DNA from 2 places in the Cytobacillus sp. MT66 genome. Region 2 is predicted to be linked to the other one. Evidence: riboswitches for the same ligand, from Rfam matches in the RefSeq annotation. Region 2 holds a riboswitch; the other holds the start of a gene.
What was found. A riboswitch is a leader RNA that binds a small molecule or an ion and turns the genes downstream of it on or off. The one in region 2 is predicted to bind S-adenosylmethionine.
Positions count from the first base shown of each region.

Region 1: it holds a riboswitch for S-adenosylmethionine, as region 2 does, so the genes downstream of both, AC1Q59_RS00300 (5-methyltetrahydropteroyltriglutamate--homocysteine S-methyltransferase) here and metK (methionine adenosyltransferase) in region 2, are expected to answer to the same signal.

Region 1 is NZ_JBXAFB010000001.1:61,205-69,455, reverse strand. Features, by position in the region: gene AC1Q59_RS00325 (DHA2 family efflux MFS transporter permease subunit) at 1-261, opposite strand, end outside; gene AC1Q59_RS00320 (MarR family winged helix-turn-helix transcriptional regulator) at 484-921, shown strand; gene AC1Q59_RS00315 (CarD family transcriptional regulator) at 1,393-1,899, opposite strand; gene AC1Q59_RS00310 (hypothetical protein) at 2,020-2,289, shown strand; gene AC1Q59_RS00305 (MFS transporter) at 2,504-3,760, opposite strand; gene AC1Q59_RS00300 (5-methyltetrahydropteroyltriglutamate--homocysteine S-methyltransferase) at 3,883-4,986, opposite strand; SAM riboswitch class I at 5,084-5,187, opposite strand; gene AC1Q59_RS00295 (bile acid:sodium symporter family protein) at 5,271-6,239, opposite strand; tRNA gene AC1Q59_RS00290 (tRNA-Gly) at 6,684-6,754, opposite strand; tRNA gene AC1Q59_RS00285 (tRNA-Ser) at 6,766-6,858, opposite strand; tRNA gene AC1Q59_RS00280 (tRNA-Ala) at 6,867-6,939, opposite strand; gene AC1Q59_RS00275 (MFS transporter) at 7,183-8,251, shown strand, end outside.
Region 2 is NZ_JBXAFB010000009.1:179,361-187,611, forward strand. Features, by position in the region: gene AC1Q59_RS17060 (gamma carbonic anhydrase) at 45-563, shown strand; gene metK (methionine adenosyltransferase) at 616-1,809, opposite strand; SAM riboswitch class I at 2,174-2,288, opposite strand; gene pckA (phosphoenolpyruvate carboxykinase (ATP)) at 2,598-4,184, shown strand; gene AC1Q59_RS17075 (alpha/beta hydrolase family protein) at 4,230-5,003, opposite strand; gene AC1Q59_RS17080 (ABC transporter substrate-binding protein) at 5,150-6,145, shown strand; gene AC1Q59_RS17085 (ABC transporter ATP-binding protein) at 6,184-6,960, shown strand; gene AC1Q59_RS17090 (ABC transporter permease) at 6,941-7,747, shown strand; gene ytkD (RNA deprotection pyrophosphohydrolase) at 7,744-8,226, opposite strand.

The sequences.
Region 1 (8,251 bases), on a different contig from region 2:
CGAAACAAGGAGTCCGCCAATAACTAACTGTCTTGTAGTAAACCATTTCATTAAAAGAGCCGAAATCGGCACTAATATGGCCAAGACTAATAAATATCCTGTTGTCAGCCACTGTGCAAGGGCCGGTTTTACTGAAAATTCATCCATTACATTTGTTAATGCCATGTTCAATGCTGTTTCACCAAATAATCCTATGAAAGCACCTAACATTAAGATAAATGCCATTGATTTAGGATTTCTCACTTTAAATTGTGTATCCATAATTAACTCCCTCTATTTAAATTGACTATCTTTATGTTTCGTAGATACTCCTTTCTCATTTATCAGTATTGTCAACTTGGTTGACTTAGTCATTTTATTCGGTGAAACGAAAAATGTCAACTAAGTTGACTATTTTTTAATATCTTGTAATCCGTCAACTTAGTTGACATATAAGTAATATTTTTGTATAGTAGTGCCGACATACTGATTGGAGTGAAGGAAATGAAGCCTGAATTTGAGCACTTAGATCTAATCGATTTATTAAGTGAACGTCATCATTTGCTTCGCGGGATAACAGAAAAGTTATGGAATAACAGCAGTGACATTTATATTTCGAATTCAGAATGGTTTATCATGGCAAGAATATATAAAAAGCAGCCAACGATTGCCTATGTTTCAAAAAATGTAGATATATCTCGGCAGGCTGTACATAAATTTATTAAAAAGCTTGAAACCAAAGGCTTAGTCGAAGTGATGAACGTGGAGAACAATAATAAAGAAAAGTGCATTCGGCTTTCCTCTCTTGGTGAAGAATGTTATGAAAAAAACGAGACACTGAAAGCCACTCTCGAAAAGCAAATCGGAGAGAAAATTGGTGAAGAACAAATTGCGCTTCTTAAGGATATATTAAAATCTGATTGGGGTTTAACGGTGAAATAGTCATTTGTTTAGACCACTCAGTTACCGAATTTAATAAAGCTGTCCGAAGGTTAGCCTACTTCAGACAGCTTTGGCACGAATTCTGTGGATCTTGTCCGAGGATTGACTTGTTTTGGACTGATTCAGTTTCAATTCTAATAAAGCTGTCTGAAGGTTAGCTTGCTTTAGACAGCTGGGGCTCGAAATTTGGAAATCTTGTCCGAAGATTACCTTGGTTTGGACTGATTCAGTTTCAAATCTAATAAAGCTGTCCGAAGGTTAGCCTACTTTAGACAGCTCTAGCTCGAATTCTATGAATTTTGTCCAATCCTCGCCTTACTTCAGACATCTGTGGTTTAAAATCTACTGACCCTGTCCGAACCTCACCTTACTTCACACAGTTCCTGCTCAAAATCTTGCAATTCTGTCAGAAGACTTCGGAACTTCAGACATTTAAAACCTCAAACTTTCCTTAGTTGTCTAATTAACTCCTCAATGATACCTTACAATCATTCGATTAACTTGCTCGGCAATCTCCTGAGCGTCAGTATCCAACGACATAGCCAGTTCTTTAAACAATATTTTTTTAATAGAGTCCAAGATTTTCTGATCCTGGTCATACAGCTTCTTTTCTTTCTGCTTCAGCTCCACACTTTTCCTCAGCATCGTATTTACAATTTTGGCAATCTCTTTCCGATCACCAGTATGTACGGTTTCCTTGTATTTGCGAACTCTTTGCCGAGGTTCTTCAATCCAGTCTGTGCCAGGCTGTTTAAATGATTGTAAAATTTCCTTTGACTGTTCACGATTCATCATCTTTAGCATTAAAACCTTTTCGTTGTCTACCGGGGTGCTGATTGTTAGTGTCGTGTTATCAAGCGGATGCAGCACATAGTACAATTTCGTTTCGTCAAAATATGTCTTTTCACAAATATCATCAATTCGACTTAAGCCATGTACAGAATATACAATGATATCTCCGATATGAAACATTTCCATTTCCATATCCCCAATCTTTAAATTGTTAACCTTGTTTACAATAATTATATGATACTATCAAACAATCGTCAACTTTGTTGACAAATCACCCCCCCTTTTGTATGGTTAAGAGGAAAAGAGATGAATGGAATGGACAATTTATTAGATACGAATCAGGGTACCTCTCTCGAAAATATAACTATCGGGCAATCGGTCATAATAAAGAAAATGAATAATGAATCTATTAAAAATACAAATCCTGAGGACTTTTATTATTTAAGAGAATTTGAGAATAAGACAGGAATCATTTGTGAAAAAAGAGCAAGTCTGGCGGGGATTTACACTTATCGTGTAGATTTTGGGAAAAATCGTTTCGGGTATTTTTACAGCAAGGATTTTTCTTTAATCTAGGCTGTGTTAAAGCTTAATATTGATTTTAGCGGCTTAGTTGATCTTCGCTGCAGGCGCGTAGACTCCTGGGGGATCAGCGTTGAAGCGAGACCCGCAGGAGCGCAAGCTGTGAGGAGGATCGCAAAACGCCCCCCGGAAAGCGAAGCGCCTGGAGAGGAAATCAACGGCCAAATTTAATCTAAAAAACCCCCGTTAAAAAACGGAGGTTGAAAAGTTATGCGCTGACAGCTGGCTGCACTGGCTGCTGCTGTTTTTTTACACTTAGGACAAAAATGGTAGCAACAATGCAAAGAATACCTGCAGACATAAAAGTGATGGTATAGCCATTAAGGATTTCGTACAGATATCCGCCCATAAAAGCAGCGGCACCTGAACCTAATTGATGGAACGCGAACACCCAGCCGTAGACAATCGGCCCTTTATCTCTACCAAAATACTCAGTTGTAAGCTTCACCGTTGGCGGTACAGTGGCGATCCAATCTAGTCCATAGAAGACGGCAAAAGCAATCAGCATTGGATATGACACTGTGCTCAGCGCATAAGGAAGGAACATCAAAGACAACCCGCGAAGGCCATAATACCAGAATAATAGCCACCGATTATCAAAACGGTCGGAAAGCCAGCCGGACGCCATTGTGCCAACGATATTAAAAATGCCCATAAAAGCAAACAAGCTGGCGGCTGTTACTTCAGGTATGCCATAAGCCCCGCAGGCTGGGATGAAATGGGTAGCCATTAATCCCGCAGTCGATAGTCCGCAAATAAAAAAGCTTAAAGATAAGAGCCAGAATGGTCCCTTTCGAACCGCAATGCCTAGTACGCTAAATGCATCTGCAATCGGGTTTTTCTTAGATCCCTTATTTTCCTCTGGAACAATTTCTGTAACCCCATATGGAAGAAGTCCCTTATCAGCAGGCTTATTCCTCATCCAAATAATAATAGCTGGAACCATTAGTAGGCCTAGAACCATAAAGATGTAAATACCTGCGCGCCATGAATATTGCTCGGTTACATTTGAAAGCAGCGGCAGGAAAATCATTTGCCCCGCAGCTGTTGCAGCCATGAGAAATCCCAGGACGATACCTTTTCTCTTTTCAAACCAGTTATTAGCCACGGTTGCTGAAAGTACGGTTAAAAAGACCCCGCATCCAGTTCCAATGATAATTCCCCAAATGAACTGAAGATGCCAGACTTTTGTCATAAACAAGCTGGCTCCCATTCCCGCAACCAAGATTAACATGGCAAAGGACATCATTTTCCGAATACCGATGCGCTGGAATCCCGCAGCAATAAAAGGCCCGGAAATTCCATAGAGCGTGAGATTTATAGCAAATGCCAATGAAATAGCCGATCTGCTCCATTCAAACTCTTGTTCAAGCGGAATCATTAAAACGCCTGTAATTGAGCGTATCCCTGCAGCTATGAGTACAGCCACAAATGTCAGCCCAACTACGATCCATCCGTAGTACACCTGTAAACATCTCCCAACTAAAAGAATAAGGATATCATACTACGATTGGAAAAAGATTAAAAGACCGACTTTTCATAAAATTATAAAAAGCGAACAGTTTAGATAACTGTTCGCTTTGCGTCTTATCCCCAAATCTCTTTAGAAATATCAACAATATATTTCAGCTTAGCCCATTGTTCTTCTTCCGTTAAAATATTTCCATGATGTGTAGAAGCAAAACCGCACTGCGGACTGATGCATAATTGCTCTAATGGTACATATTTTGTTGCCTCTTCTACACGGGCTTTTATATTTTCTTTATCTTCTAATTTCCCGTGTTTTGATGTAAATACACCTAGTACTACCTGAGGTCCTCCATTTTGGATATATTCTAATGGTTTGAAATCTCCAGAACGGTCATCATCATATTCCAGGAAAAATCCGTTTACTTTTTCTTTTGCAAATAATGTTGGGGCGATTTTTGCATAGCTGCCTTCAAATGCCCATTTCGAGCGGTAGTTTCCACGGCAGAGGTGTGTGGTGACAACCAGGTCTTCTGGTTTATCTTCTAATACACCATTTGCCACACGCAAAGCTAAATCAATTAATTCCTCTCGTGAATAACCGCTATCATTGAATGGAATTTCTGGTGCATTAAGGCCGGCGATGTACACATCATCGAGCTGCAAGTAACGGCAGCCTGCATCATAAAACGCCTTGATGGCATCGCGATATGCCTGAATAACATCATTTGCATATTCTTCAATATCTGGATAAATTTCAAGGTTGCGAATTCCGGCATTAAACAGCTGGTTAGGACTTGGGATGGTTTGTTTGGCAATTGCTCGATCCCCAACAATCTCTTTGAACAGGATAAAGTCCTTTACATGCGGATGATTTGGGTTAAATGAGACTTTTCCAGTCACACGGATATTGTATCTTTCTGTTTCTTCTCCTACAAATACGTACCCTTGATCTGGAACATAGCCCTCTACTCCATTTAAATGCTCTAAGAAGTCTGTATGCCAAAATCGGCGGCGAAATTCTCCGTCGGTAACTGCCTTCAATCCAACTTCAATTTGCTTATCAACGGCTTTTTTAATTTCTTCTGTTTCAATATCATGCAGTTCTTGTGCTGTTAAGCTGCCTTCCTGGAAAGCCTTTCTGGCCTTATGTATTCTTTCAGGCCGCAATAAACTTCCTACATGATCTGCTCTAAATGGTGCTTTAACTAATGTTTTTGTCATCTTAATTTCCTCCCATTATATAAATAAAAAGCAAAAACCCCTCTTCTAAAAATAAGAAGAGGGGTTGGATACACAACATATCATTGATTTCCGGCTCCTCTTATCTCTTAGCTTAAAAGCTACTGGAATTGGCACAGTACTTAAATTAAGTCCGCTGCCGAGGCTTCAAAGGGCCAGTCCCTCCACCTCTCTGGATAAGAAAAATTTTTAAATATTAAATTATTAAATATACAATACAACTAAAAAACTCTTTTGTCAACAGATGTTTCAAAAATCTTGCTTAATTACATTGCCTGTTCCCTGCTGTTGTATACCTGTCTATGATAATATCGGTCTAGCACCGCTCCGTACAGCGAAGCGAGCACTTGCTGAAAGAGCATGCCAATAACAACTGGGACTGCGACTGGCGGCGGAAAATACGAAACGGCTAAAACCGCACCGGTACTGATATTTCTCATTCCGCCTGTAAAAGTAATAGTAATGACTGTTTCCTTATCTACACGGCACATTTTTCCGATGATAAAAGCAAATAAATAGCCTGTGAAGGCAATGCAAAAAACAATAATGGTGATCATCACTAATTTTTTATCAATATTTTTCAAATAAGGCGCAACGACTGCTCCGTTGATCATTACGATTGTTGCCATACCAAGCTTTGTAAAGGGCGCAAGCTTTGGGCTTAATACCTTAGCAACCTTCCCCTTTGTTGTATGATTCAATATCATGCCAATGAGGGTTGGGACGACAATCATGCCGATTAGCCCCTTCATAATAGTAAGGGAGTCCATTTCCACACTTGCACCCACTAAGATCGATAGCGTTAACGGTACAATAAATGGTGCGAGAAAGGCATCTATCAGTATTATGGAGAGGGTTAATGGAATATTCCCCCGGTAAATAGATACCCAAATAAAGCTGGAGATCCCTGTTGGAATTGACATAGCTAGGATAATACCAATTATAGTAAGGGAGTCCCCGTTAAAAGTCATGTTGCCGATCCCCCATGCCCAAAGAGGCATAAGGATGTGCAGGACGAAAAAGATTAAGAACATTGGAAATGGGTGCTGCAGCGTATTTTTTAAGGAAGAAAAATTGGAGTTCAAGCTTCCTGAAAAAGTCATAAATGCAAAAATCCACGGTATTAAAAAAGCATAATTATCCATTGTACCAGCAAGCAAAACGCCAATAACTACACTCGTTGGTGTAATTACCGGCATGAGCCGTTCTAGGTACCTGTTAACAGTCACAAGCAATTGGGTTTCACCTCGATGTTTTTGTGTAAAAGAAGATTTTGTGTTTAATTATGTTCTGGTGATCTGGGATGTATTTGAATTAGATCATTTTGCTGAATTTTGAACGAGATTTGTCCTTCATAACATTGATGAAAGACATCTGATCTGGTTTTTTAACGGGGTTTGTTCTTCATAACCCTGATGAAAGACATTTGACTTGGTTTTTAATGGGATTTGTCCTTCATTACCCCGATGATAGACATTTGACTTGGTTTTTTAACGAAATTTGTCCTTCATAGTGATATAAATTCCTATTTTTCTATTTTCTCTGCAAAAGAATAAACACCATTATAAACCCTTTTGTTTATTTTGTCATAATATTATTAAAAATAATTTTCGTGTCCCTAAATTTATGGCAATAAAAAAACTAACCCTTTTATTAAGGATTAGTTCTTCTCGATTTAGAGCGGGTGATGGGAATCGAACCCACGACCACAGCTTGGGAAGCTGTTATTTTACCACTAAACTACACCCGCATATTCAATTCTGGCGGAGGAAGAGGGATTTGAACCCCCGCGCGGTTTGACTCGCCTGTCGGTTTTCGAGACCGATCCCTTCAGCCGGACTTGGGTATTCCTCCAAGTGGAATGGAGCCTAGCGGGATCGAACCGCTGACCTCCTGCGTGCAAAGCAGGCGCTCTCCCAGCTGAGCTAAGGCCCCTTCATTCATATAAATCATTTTTATTGGCTTATAAAATAATTATAGTACTATCTTTTTTCCCACGTCAATATCCGAAAAAATAATTCTATCACAAGCAAACGTTTTCATAGATTAAATCCTTTTTACTCAAGGAAAATGTCTTTGACATATATATACAGATTGACTTTAACGTGGTACAGTTTAATTATCAGAATTTTGTAATAAGATAAGCAAAAAGATTGGATGGGGTTTGGAGGACTAGCTATGTCAAAAAGAAACAGTTCGATTTATTACGGCTGGTATATCGTTGCTTCAGCATCTGTGATTGTTCTGCTTTCGATGGGTTTGCGGATGGGAATTGGTCCTTTCGTCAAACCGATTATGGAGGACTTATCTCTGACAAGGACAGAATTTTCCATTATTATTGCAGTTGGCATGATTCTTTATGGTTTAGGCATGCCGATTGCCGGCCATTTTTTAAAGACGCACACGACTAGATTTGTTCTTCTGAATGGTTTGGCTGTTGTTTGCGGGTCAATGGTCTGGGCGATTTTTTCAACAGGATTTATTTCCTTTCTGCTTTCTTTTGGTGTTTTTCTATCCCTTGGTCTTGCATTTTTAAGCAGCATTACCCTGACGCCAATTATAAGCAAATGGTTTGTGGAAGCACGCGGCAGAGCTCTTTTTTATCTTTCGACCGGGGGTATGGCTGGTATTGCTGTTATGGTGCCAGTTGAGTCGATGCTGCTGGAATGGGTCGGCTGGAAAATGACACTCATTATTTTTGCTGTCGTATTCATCTGCATTGTCCTTCCTTCAGCCATTTTTGTCATGCGTGAAGACGTTCCAGAAGGTGCTGATGGAAAAAATCCGCGAAACAGAAATATTCAGTCCGAAATCCCAGACGGACTAACATGGAAAGAAGCTGTAAAGACAAAGGGGTTCTGGCAGCTGGCTTTTGGTATGTTTGCTTGCGGCTATGGAATGAATCTGATGGGTTCCCACTCAGTCCCGATGTTAATGGACCATGGATTTGGACCGATGACAGCATCGTTTGGTTTTGGGCTAATTGGGATTGTTGCCATTTTTAGTACGCTTTTTTTAGGGACCCTTGCCGATCGCTTTCCACGAAAAAACATCCTATTTTGGATCTATTTGGTTAGAGGGCTCGGGATACTTGGCCTAACTTTCGTGGCAACACCTGCACAGCTCTTTTTTGTAGCTGCGGCGGGAGGATTAGTCTGGGCGGGTTCCGTTTCTTTAACATCGGCAATTCTAGGTGATCTATACGGAATCCGCTTGCTCGGCTTTCTGAACGGATGGGCCTATTTTG
Region 2 (8,251 bases):
AGACATTATGCTAAAATCAAATAAAACAGATGGGAGTGCATGTGATGATTTATCCATATAAAGGTGAAAATCCAAAAATTTCCAAATCTGCTTTTATTGCAGATTTCACAACCATCACCGGAGATGTTGAAATTGGTGATGAATCCAGCGTTTGGTTCAACAGTGTGATTAGAGGGGATGTAGCCCCAACTATTATTGGAAAGAAGGTAAATATCCAGGATAATTCCGTCCTCCACCAAAGCCCTAACAATCCTCTTATTCTAGAAGACGAGGTCTCTGTTGGCCATCAGGTTATCCTGCATAGCTGCATTGTACGAAAAAAAGCCCTTATCGGCATGGGATCAATCATCCTTGACCGAGCAGAAATTGGGGAAGGTGCATTCATTGGTGCTGGAAGCTTAGTCCCGCAGGGGAAAAAAATCCCGCCTAACACCCTTGCTTTCGGCAGACCAGCCAAAGTCATCCGCGAACTTACACCTGAGGATATTAAAGAAATGGAGCGCGTCAATCGGGAATATGCGGAGAAGGCCCAATATTATAAAAGTTTACAAACAGAAAAATAAAATGCTAAAAAAGCGAGAGATACATAAAGTACTCTCGCTTTTAATATTTCTATTATAATGCTCCCTTAAGAAGTTCAGCTTTATCTGTGCGCTCCCATGGAAGATCAATATCTGTCCGTCCGAAATGTCCATAAGCAGCTGTTTGCTTATAGATTGGGCGGCGAAGATTCAGCATATTAATAATTCCTGCTGGACGAAGATCAAAATGTTTGCGGACAAGATCAACAAGTACATCTTCTTCTACGTTTCCTGTTCCAAAAGTATCAATGGAAATGGAAACAGGCTGGGCAACACCAATCGCATAGGCAAGCTGCACTTCTACACGATCCGCTAAGCCGGCTGCAACAATATTCTTTGCAACATAGCGTGCAGCATAGGCAGCTGAGCGGTCAACCTTTGTTGGATCCTTTCCGGAGAAAGCGCCGCCGCCATGACGAGCATAGCCGCCGTAAGTGTCAACAATGATTTTACGTCCTGTTAAGCCGGCATCCCCTTGAGGTCCTCCGATAACAAAGCGTCCTGTAGGATTGATAAAATACTTTGTATTGTCATCAATAAGTTCTTTTGGAACAACAGGATTAATCACGTGCTCTTTAATATTTCTCTGAATTTGCTCCAGGGAAATTTCCGGATGATGCTGAGTAGAAATAACGATGGTATCAATTCTGACAGGCTGATTATTTTCATCATATTCTACGGTTACCTGTGTCTTTCCATCTGGACGAAGGTATGGAAGAATATCCTCTTTGCGAACCTCTGTCAAACGGCGTGACAGCTTATGTGCCAAAGAAATAGGCAATGGCATAAGCTCCTTGGTTTCGTTGCACGCATAACCGAACATTAATCCTTGGTCTCCTGCCCCAATTGCTTCGATCTCTTCATCGCTCATTTGGCCTTCACGTGCTTCTAAAGCCTTATCAACACCCATAGCAATGTCTGGTGACTGTTCGTCAATAGAAGTTAATACCGCACATGTTTCAGAATCAAATCCATATTTCGCACGAGTATAGCCGATTTCTTTTACCGTTTCACGAACAATTTTTGGAATATCTACATATGTAGAAGTAGTGATTTCGCCCGAAACCAGCACCAATCCCGTAGTGACTGAAGTTTCCGCAGCAACACGGGCATTTGCATCCTTAGCTAGTATTGCATCTAAAATGGCATCAGAGATTTGGTCACAAATTTTATCGGGATGACCTTCAGTAACTGATTCAGAAGTAAACAAACGACGTTTTGTTGACACCTGATTTCCTCCTTAATATATATAAATATCAATTTGATACGGAACTCATTCCCTAATTAGTATGAAATTAACGAAGGGTTTTTATTACTAGAAAAGCGGAAGCGCCTTGGTCAGCCCCGATTAATGTTCGCAGGCTATGAACGCCACGTCCTGTGGCAACGCCTGCATGACCCGCATCCTGCGGGCCCTAAGACAAGACGACAGGAAGGTTGCTCTTTAACCTTCATGACGGCTTGGCTTATGACTCGAGGGGCTAGGCGCTGAAGCTGGACAATTTTAAAAGTAGAAAAAATATTCCCCTCTTTGCATCAAAAAAACCTTTTCATTGTGAAAAGGTTGAAGTCAAAACGATTCGCGCCTTTCACTCTTATCGTTCAAGGAATCCTGTCCTTGCAGCAGGTTAGCACCTTTGCTTAAAAAAACCTAAGCAGGTTGCTGGGCTTCATTGGGCCTGTCCCTCCGCCAGCTCGGGATAAGAGAGTATCCGTTCAAGGTAAAATCATAACGTATCGCCTAAAAAGATGTCAATAAAATCTTTATGAAATTTTAGTTTTTTCTTTTATATAAATAAGTTACTCCCAGTTGTTTCCTAGTATCGTGCTAATTATTATGGTACATTAATTAACGTAATTGAGCTGATTCATGTCTTATATTAGCCTTATAAGGCTAATGAAATTTTTTCAAGAAAAATTCAATTATTAGTATAGATTAATTATCCCAATGTGTTATACTATTTATACGAAAACGGTATCAAAAAATAATTTTGGAAAAAGGAAGGTATTTATTCCATGAATTCTGTTAGCATCCCAAATAAATTAACTGAATTATTAAAAGGGAATAATATTCAAATTCAACTATCTGTTCCTCAGCTTGTGGAAAAGGTATTAAATCGTAAAGAGGGATCATTGACTTCAACCGGCGCTGTTTGTGCAACAACCGGTAAATATACAGGACGTTCACCTAAAGATAAATATATTGTGGAAGAAGCAGCTTCTAAGGATAAAATTGATTGGGGAAGCGTGAATCGGCCAATATCTGAAGACACCTTTTCCAAGCTTTATGATAAAGTGGTCGACTACTTAAAAGAACAGGAAGAGGTATTCGTTTTCAAGGGATTTGCAGGCGCAGACAAAAAACATCGCCTCGCTATTCAGGTTATTAACGAGTATGCATGGCATAATCTATTTTCCCATCAGCTTTTCATTCGTCCAACTGATGAAGAATTATTAGAGCACACACCAGAATTCACTGTGATTTCAGCACCTAACTTTAAAGCAGATCCAAAAGTGGATGGAACTGCTTCTGAAACATTTATCATCATTTCCTTTGAACGCCGTACGGTACTTATTGGCGGTACTGAATACGCCGGAGAAATTAAGAAATCTATTTTCTCTGTCATGAACTATCTTCTTCCTGAGAATGGCATTCTGCCAATGCACTGTTCAGCAAACGTAGGACTTGAAGGGGATGTAGCTTTATTCTTCGGTCTATCCGGAACAGGTAAGACAACATTATCAGCAGATCCAAACCGCCGTTTAATCGGAGATGACGAACACGGCTGGTCTCCGAACGGTGTTTTCAATATTGAAGGCGGCTGCTATGCAAAATGCATCAATCTTTCACGTGAAAAAGAGCCGCAAATTTTCGATGCTATCCGCTTTGGCGCTGTTTTAGAAAATGTAGTAATAAACACTGAATCACGTCTGGCTGATTATGATGACAGCACACTGACAGAAAATACGCGTGCGGCATATCCGATTCAAGCTATTGATAATATCGTAGATCCTAGTGTCGCCGGACAGCCGAATACTATTGTATTCCTGACTGCAGATGCTTTTGGCGTACTGCCTCCAATTGCAAAATTATCTAAAGAGCAGGCTATGTATCATTTCTTAAGCGGCTATACATCAAAGCTGGCAGGCACAGAGCGTGGTATTACTTCACCTGAAGCAACATTCTCTACATGCTTTGGTTCTCCATTCTTGCCGCTTCCTGCAACAGAGTATGCGGAAATGCTCGGCAAGAAAATTGATGAGCATAATGCGAAGGTGTTCCTTGTTAATACAGGATGGACCGGAGGAGAATACGGTGTTGGAAACCGCATGAAGCTTCCATATACTCGCGCAATGATTCAGTCTGCATTAGAAGGCGAATTAAACAATGTTGAGACAATAAAAGATGAAATTTTCGGCCTCGATATTCCATTGCATGTTCCAGGTGTTCCTGATGAAGTGCTTCAGCCAAACAAAACTTGGGCAGACCAGGATGCTTATGTATCAAAAGCACAAGAATTAGCAGGGAAGTTCCGCGAGAATTTCAAAAAGTTTACTAATGTTTCTAAAGAGATTATTGAAAAAGGCGGACCATCCGCTTAATCCCATTGTAAAAAAGGAATTGCCGATCTGCGGCAATTCCTTTTTTTATATATGGCTTTTCATCCATGCCGATAAGTCTTTGACGACCTTTCGGTTAATTGCAGGCGGAAAGTAATGGGTGAAATCCTTGAAATACCAAGCTTCTACCTTCTTATCAAGCATCTTTAATCGTTTTTCCAGCCGATAGGCATGCTCTACAGACACGTTTTGATCCTTCTTTCCATGTATGATTAAGACGGGAACCTCCAGGTTTTCCAACTGATACAGCGGAGTTCTGAATTCATAGCGTTCTGGATACTTTGTTGGTGTTCCTCCAATAACCCTTTTCATCATTCTTCTTAAGTCTTTTCGTTCCACATATGTAAGAAACATATCGGTAACCCCGCCCCATGTAACAATGGATTTAGCTTCAGGAAATTGTATGGCTGTCAGCAGTGCCATCACACCGCCCCTTGAAAATCCGAATAGGTGAACACCCTTCACATTCGGGTGTGATTGTAAGAGGTTATATCCTGCAAATGCATCTTCCCTGTCGTCACCTGCAAAATCCTCATTCCCTTCTCCGCCCTGATTTCCTCTGTAAAAAGGAGCAAAAACAATAAACCCTTCAGAAGCAAACTGCACAACACGTCCGGGCCTTACCTGTCCAACACTTTTAATTCCGCCCCGCAAATAAAGCAGTCCATCATAAAGTCCCTCATCGATTGGTTCAGCCAGCAGCCCTAATACTTTCAAATCACCCGATTGATAAGTCACAATTGACAGCTTAATATGTGGATTCGGCGAAGGGAAACGTCTCTTTTTAATGATTAAGCCCACCTTATACACCTCCTTATTGGGACAAAATGATCAGAAATTACTTCTGTAAAAAATATTTATCATCTGGGCATTCACACATTTTTAGCCCATTCATACGATAATGTAGGCTTTAAAGCTTAACATGTTTTTATTAGGGAGGTCATTCTGTGAAAAAATGGCTGAAATTTAGTATTTCCTTATTGCTAGCGTCCATTCTTATTATATCCATGGCAGCCTGTAGTAAGAGTGAAATGAAAACAGTCAAAATTGGCGAAGTAACTCGCTCTATTTTCTATGCCCCGCAATATGTTGCACTTTCCAAAGGCTTTTTTGAAGAAGAAGGGCTTAAGGTAGAGCTGACAACGACTGCCGGCGGAGATAAGACGATGACTGCGCTGCTGTCTGACAGCATCGATGTTGCTCTTGTCGGCTCGGAAACTTCTATTTATGTCTATGCCCAAGGTTCCAATGACCCTGTCATTAATTTTTCCGCTCTCACACAAACAGATGGAACGTTTCTTGTATCCCGCGAGAAAATTGACAGCTTCTCCTGGGATCAGCTCAAAGGCGTCACATTCCTTGGCCAGCGCAAAGGCGGCATGCCGCAGATGGTCGGTGAATATGTGCTGAAAAAGCATGGCATTGACCCGCACCAGGATACAAATTTAATCCAAAACATTGATTTTGCAAACATTGCTCCTGCTTTTGCCTCAGGCACGGGAGAATTTGTGCAGCTGTTTGAACCTACAGCCAGTGTATTTGAGCAAGAAGGAAAAGGCTATATTGTTGCCTCCTTCGGGGAGGAGTCTGGCAATCTGCCATACACTTCATTTATGACCAAGCAAAGCTACATTGATGAAAATAAAGAAACGGTCGAAAAATTCACTAGAGCAATCTATAAGGCACAGCAATGGGTTGAGACCCACAGTGCAAAGGAAATTGCCGAAGCCATTCAAGGATATTTTGACAATACAGACCTAGAAACGATTGAAATGGTTGTTGACCGCTATAAGAGCCAAGGGTCCTACGCAACAAATCCTGTGCTGAAAGAAGACGGCTGGAACAACTTGCTTGACATCATGGATGAAGCAGGCGAACTTCCAGAAAGAGTCGACTACAAGACACTCGTTAACACTGAAATTGCTGAGAGTGTTATGAAATAACAATCTCATGATTCAAAAAATAATTGAGGAGGGCTCCTATGGATTTTTTAAATATTCATGGAATTCATCACACTTATTTCACAAAGACCTCAAGCACGACAGCCCTCTCCGATGTTTCGCTTGAGATTAAGGAAGGAGAGTTTATTTCCTTCCTCGGCCCAAGCGGATGCGGAAAAACCACTTTGCTTTCCATTATCGCCGGTTTATTAACACCAACAGCCGGAGAAGTCACCTTAGAGGGAAATAAAATTGAGGCAGCTGGAGAAAACATTGGCTATATGCTTCAGCAGGATTATCTATTTCCATGGAAAACGATTGAAGAGAACATTCTATTAGGGTTAAAAATTGGCGATAAGCTTGATACACAAAAGAAATCCTATGCTCTTAATCTATTAAAAGAAATGGGACTTCAGGGAGTCGAATCCCAATATCCAAAACAGCTTTCAGGCGGCATGAGGCAGCGTGTAGCCCTTGTTAGAACATTGGCTACTGAACCGAAGCTGCTGCTGCTTGATGAACCATTTTCTGCATTGGATTACCAAACCAAGCTAAAGCTCGAGGATCTTGTTTCAGAAACCTTAAAATCCTTTGGAAAAACAGCCATTCTTGTCACACATGATATCGGCGAGGCAATTGCCATGAGCGACCGGGTATATCTTTTCTCACCTAGTCCGGGAAAGCTCCATAAAACCTTTGATATTCCAAAGGAAATCAGAGAACAAACACCATTTAATGCAAGAAATCACGAGTTCTATCCTGAGATATTTCAAACTGTATGGAAGGAGCTGGAGTCCCTTGAAGCCAACAAACATTGAAGAACTGCATCAGAGATACCTATCGTCATTAAAACGTGAAAAAAAATGGGTGCGTTTTTACCAGCTCATCATTTTTCTTGTCTTTTTCATCGGCTGGGAAATATGCAGCCGGCTTCAATGGGTTGACCCATTAATTTTCAGCTCTCCTTCTAAAGTATGGAATCTGTTTTTAATCAAAATCCAGGATGGAACCTTATTTATAGATTTAGGCTACACATTGTCAGAAACCGTTTTTGGATTTATTCTTGGAACCGTATTAGGGACACTTTTAGCAGCCATTCTTTGGTGGTCGCCATTTCTTTCAAAAGTGTTTGATCCCTATTTGGTAGTCCTGAATTCTATGCCTAAGGTGGCTCTTGGTCCAATCCTAATTGTTGCCATGGGACCGAGTTTTACATCCATCGTTGCCATGGGAGCAATCATTTCCATCATCATCACGACCATCGTGGTTTATACCTCGTTTAGAGAGGTTGACCCCAATTACGTCAAAGTGCTGCAGACATTTGGTGCTACAAGGATCCAGATTTTTAAGGAAGCGATTCTTCCCTCTTCCTTTCCGGTAATCATTTCAACACTAAAAGTAAATGTGGGACTTTCATGGGTCGGCGTCATTGTTGGAGAATTCCTTGTCGCTTCAAAAGGGCTTGGCTACATGATTATCTATGGCTTCCAAGTATTTAACTTTACACTCGTAATGCTCTCGCTGCTCGTCATTGCCGTATTTGCGACAATCATGTATCAGCTTGTAGAGCTGTTAGAGAAAAAACTAATCAAAAATGGATCTTAAAAACGGCATTCTCCATGCCGTTTTTCTATTTCAAGAAGAGCTTTTTCCACTACCTGATCCTTCATGATAAAACTGTATTCCTGGCCCCGTCTTAAGGCTAATATGTCACCGTCAATCAGCACAGGTCCTGCGGTCTCAAGATAATCACCCTTTTCCTCCATTTCCTTAATTTCTCCATAAAAAATGGCTTTTACAAAACATGCATCTTTCTCGGATACTTCATATTCTCCAATAAAATCCAGCTTAGCAAGATGACCGCCAGTCTCTTCCCATACCTCTCTTATTGCAGCCATCTCAATGGTTTCGCCATATTCTGCTTTGCCCCCGGGGAATTCAAGCCCCCTTTTTTTATGTTTGGTCAAAAGCCAGCCGCTTCCCTTTTTGCAAATCACTAGAACATGTTTGGGCTCCTTATTAAAGGAATGGCGAGAAAAGGACAGCCTTACAGTTGCGCCATTAGCATCATTAAAAACTTCCATAAGATTTTTCCTCCCGCATATGTAT